DNA from 4 places in the Ureibacillus sp. GCM10028918 genome. Region 4 is predicted to be linked to each of the others. Evidence: riboswitches for the same ligand, from Rfam matches in the RefSeq annotation. Region 4 holds a riboswitch; each other region holds the start of a gene.
What was found. A riboswitch is a leader RNA that binds a small molecule or an ion and turns the genes downstream of it on or off. The one in region 4 is predicted to bind S-adenosylmethionine.
Positions count from the first base shown of each region.

Region 1: linked by a shared signal. The riboswitch ahead of ACFQU5_RS09275 (O-acetylhomoserine aminocarboxypropyltransferase/cysteine synthase family protein) and the one ahead of metA (homoserine O-acetyltransferase MetA) in region 4 are both predicted to bind S-adenosylmethionine.
Region 2: linked by a shared signal. The riboswitch ahead of ACFQU5_RS15110 (bifunctional homocysteine S-methyltransferase/methylenetetrahydrofolate reductase) and the one ahead of metA (homoserine O-acetyltransferase MetA) in region 4 are both predicted to bind S-adenosylmethionine.
Region 3: linked by a shared signal. The riboswitch ahead of metK (methionine adenosyltransferase) and the one ahead of metA (homoserine O-acetyltransferase MetA) in region 4 are both predicted to bind S-adenosylmethionine.

Region 1 covers NZ_JBHTFK010000007.1:25,256-28,454, forward strand. The annotation lists gene nfsA (oxygen-insensitive NADPH nitroreductase) at 1-97, opposite strand, end outside; gene ACFQU5_RS09270 (glycerol-3-phosphate acyltransferase) at 227-859, opposite strand; SAM riboswitch class I at 1,014-1,122, shown strand; gene ACFQU5_RS09275 (O-acetylhomoserine aminocarboxypropyltransferase/cysteine synthase family protein) at 1,234-2,535, shown strand; gene ACFQU5_RS09280 (hypothetical protein) at 2,785-3,174, shown strand.
Region 2 covers NZ_JBHTFK010000018.1:25,744-28,942, forward strand. The annotation lists gene ACFQU5_RS15110 (bifunctional homocysteine S-methyltransferase/methylenetetrahydrofolate reductase) at 1-1,477, opposite strand, end outside; SAM riboswitch class I at 1,691-1,790, opposite strand; gene hemG (protoporphyrinogen oxidase) at 1,877-3,199, opposite strand, start outside.
Region 3 covers NZ_JBHTFK010000014.1:15,212-18,410, reverse strand. The annotation lists gene metK (methionine adenosyltransferase) at 1-1,137, opposite strand, end outside; SAM riboswitch class I at 1,590-1,703, opposite strand; gene pckA (phosphoenolpyruvate carboxykinase (ATP)) at 1,903-3,199, shown strand, end outside.
Region 4 covers NZ_JBHTFK010000017.1:150,829-154,027, forward strand. The annotation lists gene ACFQU5_RS13660 (AAA domain-containing protein) at 1-560, shown strand, start outside; gene ACFQU5_RS13665 (hypothetical protein) at 573-1,349, shown strand; SAM riboswitch class I at 1,457-1,566, shown strand; gene metA (homoserine O-acetyltransferase MetA) at 1,668-2,606, shown strand; gene ACFQU5_RS13675 (MBL fold metallo-hydrolase) at 2,914-3,199, shown strand, end outside.

The DNA.
Region 1 (3,199 bases), on a different contig from region 4:
CCGTTTGGATTAAATCCACAACTGTTTCTTTTGGAATTGCTTCACCTGTATATTTTCTTACAGACGTATGACTGCGTAATAAATCTTTTGCTGACATTTCATTTCCTCCCCTTAAAAAAATGCATAATTAAAGCCTTACAGAGCAAGGTGCTCCATAAGGCTATATTAGTATATTTTGTTATTTTTTCAAAGAAGAAGGGTTTCTAGAAGTTTTCCCCGGTCTAGCTCAGCCCTTCTTCTTAAAAGCCGATGTAACTTTCGGTTCTGTACCTGAACGTATGCGGTTGATATTTTCGAAGTGAAGATAAAGGGCAATTAAAAATAAAGCCAGAGTAATGATAAAGGGCCATATTGTCGGTTCGCCTAGAAGCGCAGTTACTACGAATAAAATGTACAAAAGGAAAACGCCAATCAGCAAATAATTCGTTAAAAGTGATGCAACCACAAAGGCAAGTACAGCAAGTAACCCGAATTTCCAATCAAGTGCAATAAAAATGCCGATTAAGGAAGCAGTCCCTTTTCCACCACGAAATTTCATATGGATCGGGAAGTTATGGCCCAGGATGACAGCTGCCCCAATAAGGTATAGTAAAAGAGATGTTTGTTCATCGGTAAAAGAGCCAGAGTTTACTAAGTATATACGCAGCAAAACAATAGCCACTGCCCCTTTTCCAATGTCAATCAAAGCAACGAGTGCACCATATTTCCAACCTAGGGACAGGGTGGCGTTAGATGCTCCTGCATTGCCATGACCAACTTCCTTTAAGTTAACGCCCGATAATAATCTGGCAATATTAGAGCCGTGAATGCAGCCGATTAGGTAACCTGCTAAAAGTATAATAATAATGGCAGAAAGCAAAGTGAAAACTCCTTTCGAAAAAAGTGCTTTTTACAATATACTCTATGATTATATAAGATGTTTCAGATATTATCGAAATATTTTAAAAATGTAGTTGACACAGTTGATTACTATGAATTATAGTAAGTTCTAACGATGGAACATGAATCAAATACCTTTATCCAGAGAGGCGGAGGGACTAGGCCCTACGATGCCCAGCAACCGGCGTATTTACGCAAAGGTGCTAATTCCTACAGATTTTGATTAGATCTGAAAGATAAGGGGAGGAAAAATTGCAACTTTGCAGCCCTCTTCTTAGAAGAGGGCTTTTGTTTTTCCATAAGGTCCTCCTCAAAAAAAGATCTGCCATCGATTCTAATTTAGGAGGAAGAAACATGTCACAACAACGACCGGAAACACAATTGCTTCATGGTGGGCAAACACCTGATCCAGTGACAGGAGCAATCGCAGTACCCATTTACAGAACAACGGCGTATGCTTTTGAAAGTACGGAGCACGCGCGGAAATTGTTCGCCCTGGAACAACCCGGAAATATCTACTCGCGTATTATGAACCCGACTGTTGATGTCTTTGAAAAACGTGTTGCATTGCTTGAAGGAGGGGCAGCTGCAGTTGCCTTGTCGTCAGGTGCGGCTGCAATAGCCTTTTCTATTTTGAATGTAGCTGGTACCGGGGATGAAATTGTCTCGGCAGGTTCGTTATATGGGGGTACGTATAACTTACTTGCAAATACTTTACCACGCTACGGCATTACAACTGTATTTGTAGATGAAAGCAATCCAGAGAATTTTGAAGCGGCGATTACGGACAAAACAAAAGCAATCTTTGCAGAAACGGTTGGTAATCCAAGTCTCAACATTTTAGATATTGAACGAGTAGCGGAAATTGCTCATGCGCATGGACTTCCGTTAATCATCGATAATACCTTCCCATCCCCATACGGATCAAACCCGATTGAATTTGGAGCAGATGTTGTTGTACATTCTGCAACAAAATGGATTGGTGGTCATGGTACGACAATTGGAGGTATCGTAGTGGATGCCGGTAAATTTGACTGGACAGGTGGACGCTTCCCAGGCTTCACTGAACCGGATGAGTCATATCATGGCATTCGTTTTGGGATTGATACAGCGGGTGCTGCCTTTGCAACAAAATTGCGTGTTCAATTATTGCGCGACTTCGGTCCAACCCTTAGTGCAGACAGTGCATTTAACTTCCTGCAAGGTCTAGAAACGCTTCATTTGCGTTATACAAAACACGGAGAAAATGCACAGAAGGTTGCACAATACCTTGATAACCACTCATTCGTGGAATATGTCAATTATCCAGGCAAAGAAAACTTCCCATCGCATTCATTAGCGAAAAAATACTTAAAAAATGGTTTCGGCTCCATGCTTACATTTGGCATTAAAGGTGGCCGCGAAGTGGGAAGTAAAGTGATTGATCATGTGCAGCTATTCTCTCATGTAGCCAATGTAGGAGATGCCAGATCTCTAATTATTCATCCAGCTTCAACAACACATCAACAACTATCTCCAGAAGAGTTAAAAGTGGCAGGTGTATCTGAAGAGCTCATTCGCTTATCAGTTGGACTAGAGGCTGTAGAAGATATCATTGCAGATTTAAAACAGGCTTTAACAAAAGCAATTGAATCTGTTTCGCAAGCAAACGTTTAATTAGAATACAAGGATTGGTGAAATAGACTTTTCACTTCATTCGTAAAAGGGATCTTTTCACCAATTCTATCAAGTGCCATTCATTCGGCTATCTAGACTTGAATACCAAGTAAGTCTATTTGTTTTATTGACATAAAGGTGTCTGATTTGTATAATAATTAATATAGAGCAAAATTATCGGAATTAAAATCAGTCACTTACAATCTAATAGTCGGGTTGTTTTAACGGGTGTAAAAGGAGTGTTGTTAAATGGGGAATATTTATAGCGCGCAAAATTTTGCGGCATATTTGATATATGAACTAAATGAAAAAGGTACGTTTATTAATTCGTTCTCACTTCAGCGCCTATTAGCTGTAGTAGATAATCTTTGGTACAAAAACTTTGGACATACAGCCTTTGAAGAAGAAACTACAAATTTTATAGAAAAGAATTATTATGTAAAAGAAGTTTTCGAGGCATATAAAGAGTTTGAAGATCAGCATCTACTAATACCAGCTAAAGAATGGCATTTAGAATATGGTCAATTCCAGCTTGTTCATCGCCCATATGGGGTGCCCAAGTTCACAACAAAAGAATTGCTTGTCATTAACAGAGTAGTTAGTAAAATTCGTAAGTATACTTTATATAAAGCGTCCTGATAATCTCCCATTTAACAACAGCACC
Region 2 (3,199 bases), on a different contig from region 4:
TAAAATAATCTGCACCGTGTTCTATTTTCTTTTCTAGACGCGCCACCGCTCGATCAAGTACTCGAACATTTGGATTAAAGGCTGCAGCTACAGAAAAGTTTGCCTTTTTACGTAAAGGTTTACCTGAGAAAGAGATTCCTTCATTTAATTTTTTAATTAATGAAATTAACTCCATGGACGACACATCATAAACGCTAGTTGCCCCTGGAAAATCACCTACTTTTGTTGGGTCTCCTGTTACAGTTAAAATATCATGTAAACCCAGTGCATTTAACCCCATTATGTGCGACTGTAATCCAATTAAATTACGATCACGGCAAGTAATATGAGGCATTGTTCGGATACCATGCTGCAGCTTCAAAATAGAGCCCATCGCAACATTACTAATACGAGGAGATGCCAATGAATTATCCGCCATCATTATAATATCCGCACCTTCGCTATAGAGTGTCTTGGCCCCTTCCACGAAGGCTTCAATCTCTAAATGTCTTGGTGTATCCAATTCAACAATGACAGAACGTTCACGTTTTACCTTTTCGTGAAGCGGTTCTAAATTACTAGGTTCTGCCTCTCGAATGAAGATTTCCTTTTGCACTTTCGCAATCTTCACTTCAATTGGCTTTAAATGCCTTAGTTTTTTTTTCGCTGCTTCAATATGCTTTGGCGTTGTGCCACAGCATCCACCAATCAGTCGAACACCTTGGTTTCGTAGCTGCACAGCCGCTCTTGCAAAGTAATCAACTTCTGATTCATAAATCACTCGCCCCTCTTCGATATCTAATAAAGACGCATTTGGGTAAGCAGATAAAAATGCCTTTTCCGGTAATTCAACTCCTTCAAATGCTTGAAGTGTATGATGAGGACCTAATCGACAGTTAACCCCAACGATATCAGCCCCCAAATCTTGAAGATCTTTAAGGGCTTCATTTAAGTTCATCCCATTTATCAGTACGCCAGGTTCAGGCATGGATACTTGTGCAATGATGGGTAATGAAGTTACTGTGCGCAGCATTTTAATCGTTTCGGTTAACTCCTCAAGATTATAATAAGTTTCAAGTAAAAGTCCATCTACCTTCCCGTCAATTAAAGCTCTTGTTTGCTCTTTAATAGCCGCTAGTATCTCATCAAGTGTCACATCACTTTTACGCACACCACGTATTGCCCCGATTGACCCCAAAATAAACTGATTGCCGTTCCCCACTGCCTTTTTTGCGATGGAAACTGCTGCTTCATTAATTTCCTTTACTCTAGCTTGCAGACCATAGCGTGCGAGTTTAATAGCATTTGCACCGTATGTATTAGTTTGAATCACATCAGCTCCAGCAGTTATATATTCAAGATGGATTTGTTCAATTAAATCAGGTTTTATAATATTCATTTCTTCATGGCAATTATCTAGACCATATGAATATAGTAGAGTCCCCATTGCTCCATCGGCTGTTAATACTTTTGTTTTTAACACTTCAAGTAGCCCCATACATCCCATCCCCTTTTTCATTCTAAATATTCCGTTTATTTAATGCGGTGTAATAGTTTTTCACGTACCTTATTTAATGAATATCACATGAAAAATTAATACTTTTAGAACTTCTCAATTTATCTCATAGCAACATCATCCGTATAAACCTTCTTATTTCCATAAAAAAATAAAAGCCTTCTTATGAAAAGAAGGCTTTTGTTTTTGCTATCCTCCTCATCTTTCGGCTTATGCCGCTGGATTTAGCACCTTACAATTTTTGTTGGTTGCTGAAGCTTCATCGGGCCAGTCCCTCCACTTCTCTTGATAAGAGTTCTATTTAGTTTTAATATGTTAAAACGTATCATATCTTTAAAATGCGATTTCGTCAATAAGTTTTCAGACTTTTGAGATATTACTCTACTTTTGGATTGCTGCTAGACTTTTCAGTATTTTATCGGCTGTGTTTTTTCCATTTTCAATACAAGCCCCAATTCCTACACCAAAATAGGAGCTCCCTGCAATATAGAGATTTGGATATTTTGAATTTAAGTCGACTAATAAGGAGTCCAACGCTTCCTTATGAGCTAAATCATACTTTGGCATCATATTGATCCATCTCGCTACATTCACCACTATCGGTTCATCTTGGATATTAAGGCTTAGCTTCACATCTTCTAATGCAACTTTCGTTAACTCTTCCGTTGTCATTGCAGCTAATTCTTCGTATCGAGGATTCGTGTTTTTATAGAATAATCTAACGAGCAAATTGCCATCCGAAGAAGTGTGCTTCCATTTCCTGCTAGTCCATGTTGATGCATTACAAACTAAACCACTATTATGAGACACGATAAAACCCGTCCCATCGGCAGGTAAAATCGAATCCGGTAGACTAAAGCCCAAATACATTGTTAGAGCTGAAGCATTCGTAAACTTACCTAAGTCCCGATCAAGTTCTTCATCATTTAATATACTTTTAACAACGTTATTCGGCACTGCTAGTACAACCACATCTGCTTGTACCATTTCCCCATTGGAAAACTTCACATTATATAACGCACCATTTTTCTTCACACTTGTTGTTTCAATGTTTTTATAGAATTCCACTTCAGGAAGAAGTTCCTCCAGGCGATTGATTAGAGCTGAAAGTCCATTTCGAAATGAAATAAATTTTTTATTGGCTGCCTTATCAAACTGCTCTCTATTTGCTTCAAAACCCTTCATGATGCTGCCATACTTGTCCTTATAATCAACCAAATAAGGTAATGTGGATGCAAGAGATAACTGATATAAGTCGCCGGAGTACACCCCTGCAAGGACCGGGGCAATTTGCTTCTCGACTATTTCTTTTCCTAAGAAGTACTCTAGAAAGTCCCCTATTGAACTATCCTTTGTAAAACGATCATTAGGGATTTCAGCATCCTGTAAAACACGCTGTTTTCCTTCTTCAGAAACTAAAGTACTTGCCTGCAAGGATTCCAAGCTCATTGGTATACCAAATGTAGAACCTGCTGGAATCGCATGTAATTCATTATTTGTATGAATATACGATATACCCGTTTCGTTATATACTAATTCCGATTCAAAATCGAGCTCTTTTATAAGTTCAAGGACATTTGGGTGACGAGCAACAATAGAATCGGCACCCGTTTCCATAATAAAGCCGGATTCACGCACAGTATGCATTTTTCCACCCATATAAGAATTCTTCTCTGCTAGTATGTAGCGAATCGGCTCACCACT
Region 3 (3,199 bases), on a different contig from region 4:
TAAGTCAGTACGACCAAAGTGTCCATAAGCAGCTGTTTGTTTGTAGATTGGTCTACGAAGGTCAAGCATTTTAATAATGCCAGCAGGACGTAAATCGAATAATTCACTTACCCATTCTACTAATTGTTCTTCTTTCACGATTCCAGTTCCAAATGTATCAATGGCAATTGATACAGGTCGGGCAACACCGATTGCATAAGCTAATTGTACTTCAGCACGTTCGGCCAGACCCGCAGCTACAATATTTTTTGCAACGTATCTTGCAGCATATGCTGCTGAGCGGTCAACTTTTGTCGCATCCTTACCAGAGAATGCACCACCACCATGGCGAGCATACCCACCATAAGTATCTACAATAATTTTACGACCTGTCAGACCTGCATCGCCTTTTGGACCACCGATTACAAAACGGCCAGTTGGGTTAATAAAGTATTTTGTGTTCGCATCAATTAAGTCAGCAGGCACCACTACATTAATGACTTTTTCTTTGATATCTTCATGGATTTGTTCTAACGTAACTTCTTCATCGTGTTGAGTAGAAATAACAATCGTATCTACACGTACCGGCTTGTTATTTTCATCATACTCGATAGTTACTTGAGTTTTACCATCAGGACGCAAGTAAGAAAGTTCTTGAGATTTTCGCACTTCTGTTAGGCGTCGAGCTAGTCTGTGTGCAAGACTGATTGGAAGTGGCATAAGTTCTGGTGTCTCATTACATGCAAACCCGAACATTAATCCTTGGTCCCCTGCTCCAATCGCTTCAATATCCTCGTCAGTCATGAATCCTTCACGAGCTTCTAAAGCTTGGTCAACTCCTTGTGCAATATCTGGTGATTGCTCGCCAATTGCTACTAACACAGCTAGGTTTTCTGCGTCAAAACCATATTTTCCGCGAGTATAGCCAATCTCTGCTACAGTATCCCGAACAATTCCTTTAATATCTACATATGTTGAAGTTGTGATTTCACCTGCAACCAGCACTAAACCAGTTGTCACGGTTGTTTCACAAGCTACACGAGCATTTGGGTCTTCTTTTAAAATCGCATCCAAAATTGCATCTGAGATTTGGTCACAAATTTTATCTGGGTGTCCTTCTGTTACACTTTCTGATGTAAACAGTCTACGGTTTGTCATTTCGTTTCCTCCTAAGTTTATAGCGAGATAAATTCTCGTTGTTGATACGGTACTCATTATCCATGTTTAACCCGCTCTACTCGATCGGTATTTCAGCCGTTACCATTTAACTTGTTCATTCTTTCCTACTTTAGAATATAAGTTAGGTAAATGTGAATTAATGTTTTATTATTACTCTCGTATAAAACAGTAAGCGAACAAAATTTCAGCTTAACATTTGTCACAGTAATCAATAATCTTATTTCTTTAAAATCTGCATACTGGACATAATAAAACTACAATCTAAAATGTGTATATACGGTCTATACAAATACATGGATTTAGAAAGGCACAGATAAAAATAGAAAAAAATGCTATCCTCATCATTGTGTTCCAATTAGAAAAAAAAAATTCCTTTTACTCTAGTTAAGACATGAGTAAAAGGAATTGTGGATTCATAACATTACCTTTCACTCTTATCGTTCAAGGGTATTCCCTTGCATCAGGTTGGCACCATCGCGTTAAATAAATAACGCAGGTTGCCGGGTTTCATAGGGCCTTGACCCTCCACCAACTCGGGATAAGAGTATCCGTTCAATAGTACATCTTACGTAATGTAGGGTCACTTGTCAATCGTTTTTGACTAATTCTATTAAAAGTTTAAAGATTTAAAAATAATTTTCCGGACTAGTATAGACTAATTAATTCAATGTGTTATACTATTTTTGAAAATAATCAAACCTCCCGGCACTTAGGGAATTCTATAAAAAGGATGGTATTTAATCGATGAATTCAGTAGAAATTGCAAATGAGCTGAAGGAATTATTAAACGGCGAAAATATTAAAGTTCAATTATCCGTACCACAATTAGTGGAAAAAGCTACAGAACGTGGAGAAGCTACATTAACTGCTGAAGGTGCATTACGTGCTGAAACAGGCAAATATACTGGTCGTTCTCCTAAAGATAAATATATCGTAGAAGAAGAAAGCACAAAAGACAAAATCGACTGGGGTAATGTTAACCGTCCGATTTCTGCTGAAGTGTTTGATAATCTATATATAAAAGTGGTCAACTATTTAAAAGAAAAAGAAGAGCTATATGTATTCAAAGGATATGCTGGTGCAGACAAAGAATCTCAGCTGCAAATTCAAGTTATTAACGAATACGCATGGCACAATCTATTCTGTCATCAATTATTCATCCGTCCAACTAACGAAGAACTAGCTGCTCATAATGCAGAATTTACTATTGTATCAGCTCCGAACTTTAAAGCTGATCCAGCAGTTGATGGCACAGCTTCTGAAACATTTATCATCGTTTCACTAGAAAAGAAAATTATTCTAATCGGTGGTACTGAATATGCTGGAGAAATGAAAAAATCGATCTTCGGTATAATGAACTACCTTTTACCAGAAAACGACATTTTCTCTATGCATTGCTCGGCTAACGTAGGTGAAGAAGGAGATGTTGCTTTATTCTTCGGTCTATCTGGCACTGGTAAAACTACTTTATCGGCAGATAGCAACCGTAAATTAATTGGTGATGACGAGCATGGTTGGTCAGATAACGGTGTATTCAACATTGAAGGTGGATGCTACGCAAAAACAATTAACCTTTCTGCCGAAAAAGAACCAGAAATATATAATGCAATTCGTTTTGGGACTGTATTAGAAAACGTTGTTGTTGACCCGGAATCTCGCATTCCTAACTACGATGATGGTTCTCTAACTGAAAATACGCGTGCTGCATATCCAATTCACTTTATCGATAATATCGTCATGCCATCTGTTGCAGGACATCCAAAAACAATTGTATTTTTAACTGCTGATGCTTTTGGTGTGCTGCCTCCAATCAGTAAGTTAACAAAAGAACAAGCGATGTACCACTTCCTGAGTGGTTTTACTTCAAAATTAGCAGGTACAGAACGTGGCGTTACATCTCCTGAGCCAGTATTCTCTACATGCTTCGGTTCACCTTTCTTACCTCTTCCAGCTACTCGTTACGCTGAAATGTTAGGTGAAAAAATTGATGAACACGGCTCACAAGTATTCTTGGTAAACACTGGTTGGACTGGTGGAGAAT
Region 4 (3,199 bases):
GTGAGCATCTATTATGGGTAGATATTCCGAACAAACAGGAATTCTTTGAAGAGCGCATGAAGGAAGGCTCAAGTTTGCTGAATGAGTCCGAGCTCCAAGTAATCCGAAATATGTTGATTGATCTGAACGAAGCAACGGCGAAAGCTAAAGACAAAGGATTAATGCCAGAAGATGAATTAAAATCTATTGGAGTAATTAGTTTTTATGCAGCACAAGTAAAACGAATTAACAGACTTATTGAACAAGAGTTGAACCTTCCTCATCTACACATTCGAACTGGTTCTGTCGATAAGTTCCAGGGAATGGAGATGGATGTGATTTTAGTAAGTATGGTTCGCAATAACGATAATAAACACGGGGATATTGGTTTTGCCAAAGATTATCGTCGTTTAAATGTTGCCTTATCACGTGCCAGGGAATTACTTGTGTTAATCGGAAGTACAGAAATGTTTGTCAACCGTCCCAAAAAAGAAGAGACCCGTAAAATGTATAAAACACTTCTAAATACAGTGAAGTCACAAAATGGGTATCGAAATACAATTGAGAGTTTTATTTCATAAAAGGAGAACACGATGGAACTACAATCCTTACAGCAGAAGCTTGAGTTAGAATTAACAAATAAATCAAAAGCTGTGATACTAGAATCTGATACTTGGTGTGTTCCTGTTCGTACATTAGAAGTCACATATAAGCCAGTCAGACGAACGAAAATGGATATTTTAATGAAAATGCTCTTTCTATCATTGAAAGATACAAAATTTCAAAGTTCCGAACAAATCAGCGAAATACTCCTCGTAGAGCAGCTTTTTGTGGAAGATTTGTTATCGAAAATGCAAAAGACAGGGTTAATTGAGAAAGTGGATTCATACTTTCAATTAACAGAAAAAGGGCAAAAGCAGTTTGCCAATGGGGTATTTGAAGAGGAGCAGGAGGCAACCTCCACCGAGATTTTATATAGTTCTACGCATAAGAACTTTTTAGTCGGGGATATAGAAGAAGTGCTGGAATTTGAAGATTTTCCAGAGCAAATTTTCCGTTATCAAATTCAAAAAGATGAACTTCCTATCGATGATCGCTTTATGGTAGAAGCAATTCGTTCGAAAAAAGATGACAATGATGAAGAAATTGAGGATGAGCGGGAAAAACTTTTTATCACTTCCATTGATTCTGTCGAAGATGTCCAAGTAAATGACGTGCCATGTGTAGAATTTCTGCTTTATGATGAAGAAAAGGATTTATTCTTCTCTCGTGTTTGGAATACGTTGATGAAAAAGTGGGATGATCATTTAGAAAACCTCATCCAGGAAAATGAAAAATCATCATGGAGACAAAAATTACCATTAGACTGATGGTCTCAAGTAAAGACTCTATGTAAAAATTCGATTAATTGAATTAATTGAAATCTAGAATATTGCAAATATATATGAACCGTGTTACGATTAGTTTAATTTCATCTATCTTATCAAGAGAAGCAGAGGGATATGGCCCGATGAAGCTTCAGCAACCTCTAACATCGTTAGAAAGGTGCTAATTCCAGCAAGACATAAGTGTCTTGGGAGATAAGAGTGCGCGTATATCTAATACCCTCTCATTCTCACGCTGGAATGGGAGGTTTTTTATTGTATAGATAGAATGAATTTGGCATGTTAAGAAATGGGGGAACAAGAATGCCGATTAATATACCAAAGAATTTACCTGCTGGGGAAATATTGCGCAAAGAGAAAATTTTCGTTATGGAAGAAGATCGCGCAAGCACACAACAAATTCGACCATTAAATATTTTAGTTTGTAATTTAATGCCTGAAAAAGAGAAAACGGAGTTACAGCTATTACGTTTACTAGGGAATACACCATTACAAACAAATGTTACATTTTTAAACACTGCTACATATGCTTCTAGAAATGTTTCGAAATCACATTTAGATACTTTTTATAAGACCTTTAACGAAATTAAGCATCGCAGATTCGATGGCATGATTATTACAGGTGCTCCAGTTGAACGTATGGAATTTGAGGATGTAATCTATTGGGAAGAAATTAGTGACATTATGGATTGGGCTAAAGTGAATGTTACTTCCTGTATGTATATTTGTTGGGGCGCACAGGCGGCCCTTTATAAACATTTCAATATCGGAAAATTTGAGCTTCCTAAAAAATGCTCGGGCATATATTCCCATGTGATTACTGATTTAACTGTCGATTTAGTGCGCGGATTTAGTGATGAATATGTTGCACCGCACTCTCGCCACACTTCTGTTTCGTTAGAGGAAGTGCGTAATCATCCGGAATTGCATTTACTTAGCTACTCAGAAGAAGCGGGTCCATTTATTGTACAATCAAAAGACACGAAGCATATTATGATCACTGGCCATTTAGAATATGATGCGACAACGTTGGCAGATGAATATGCACGGGATATAGAAAAAGGGGACTCGGTAGACATTCCCGTGAACTACTTCCCGGATAATGACCCGAACAAGACACCCAAAAATACTTGGCGGGCTCAATCATATCTTCTTTTCTACAACTGGTTAAACTACTATGTTTACCAAGAAACACCATTTGATTGGCACTATGTTGAGGATACGATAGAATTCCATATTTAGTAAGTGAGCCATGTGTTTAAAACACATGGCTTTTCTATTTGGAAATTTATTTCCGGTATTGAGATGATTTTATTTGTGGAAGGATTATTGTGTTTCATACTATTAATTACCACCACTTTTTGCCAGTAATAGATGACTTTTTGTATTCATCATGATAATGAATAACAAATTCTCAAGCAGTACATCATTTTTGCCCATCAATTACTTCCAAATCTGATTAAACCCTACAATTTTGTGGAAATAAATCATTATAGAATGAATATTCATCGGGTTTAGAGAAAAAATACTATTGGAAGGGGGCAAAATTATGTCTGAACAAATGAATTATGGTGAGGATTATAAGTATATACCCATGACCTCGGTTTCAAGTGGAAAAGGTCAAGAAGTAAGACCTGATATATACTCTTTTACAATTCAGGTAGTCAATGTGTGTATGATTGGCGAAGCAAACAATTCAACAGGCTGGACATTAGTGGATGCAGGGATGCCTAAATCTGTTAATACCATCATTAAAGAAGCAGAAAAGCGTTTTGGACCAAACGCTCGTCCAAATGGCATAGTGCTAACCCACGGGCATTTCGACCATGTAGGGG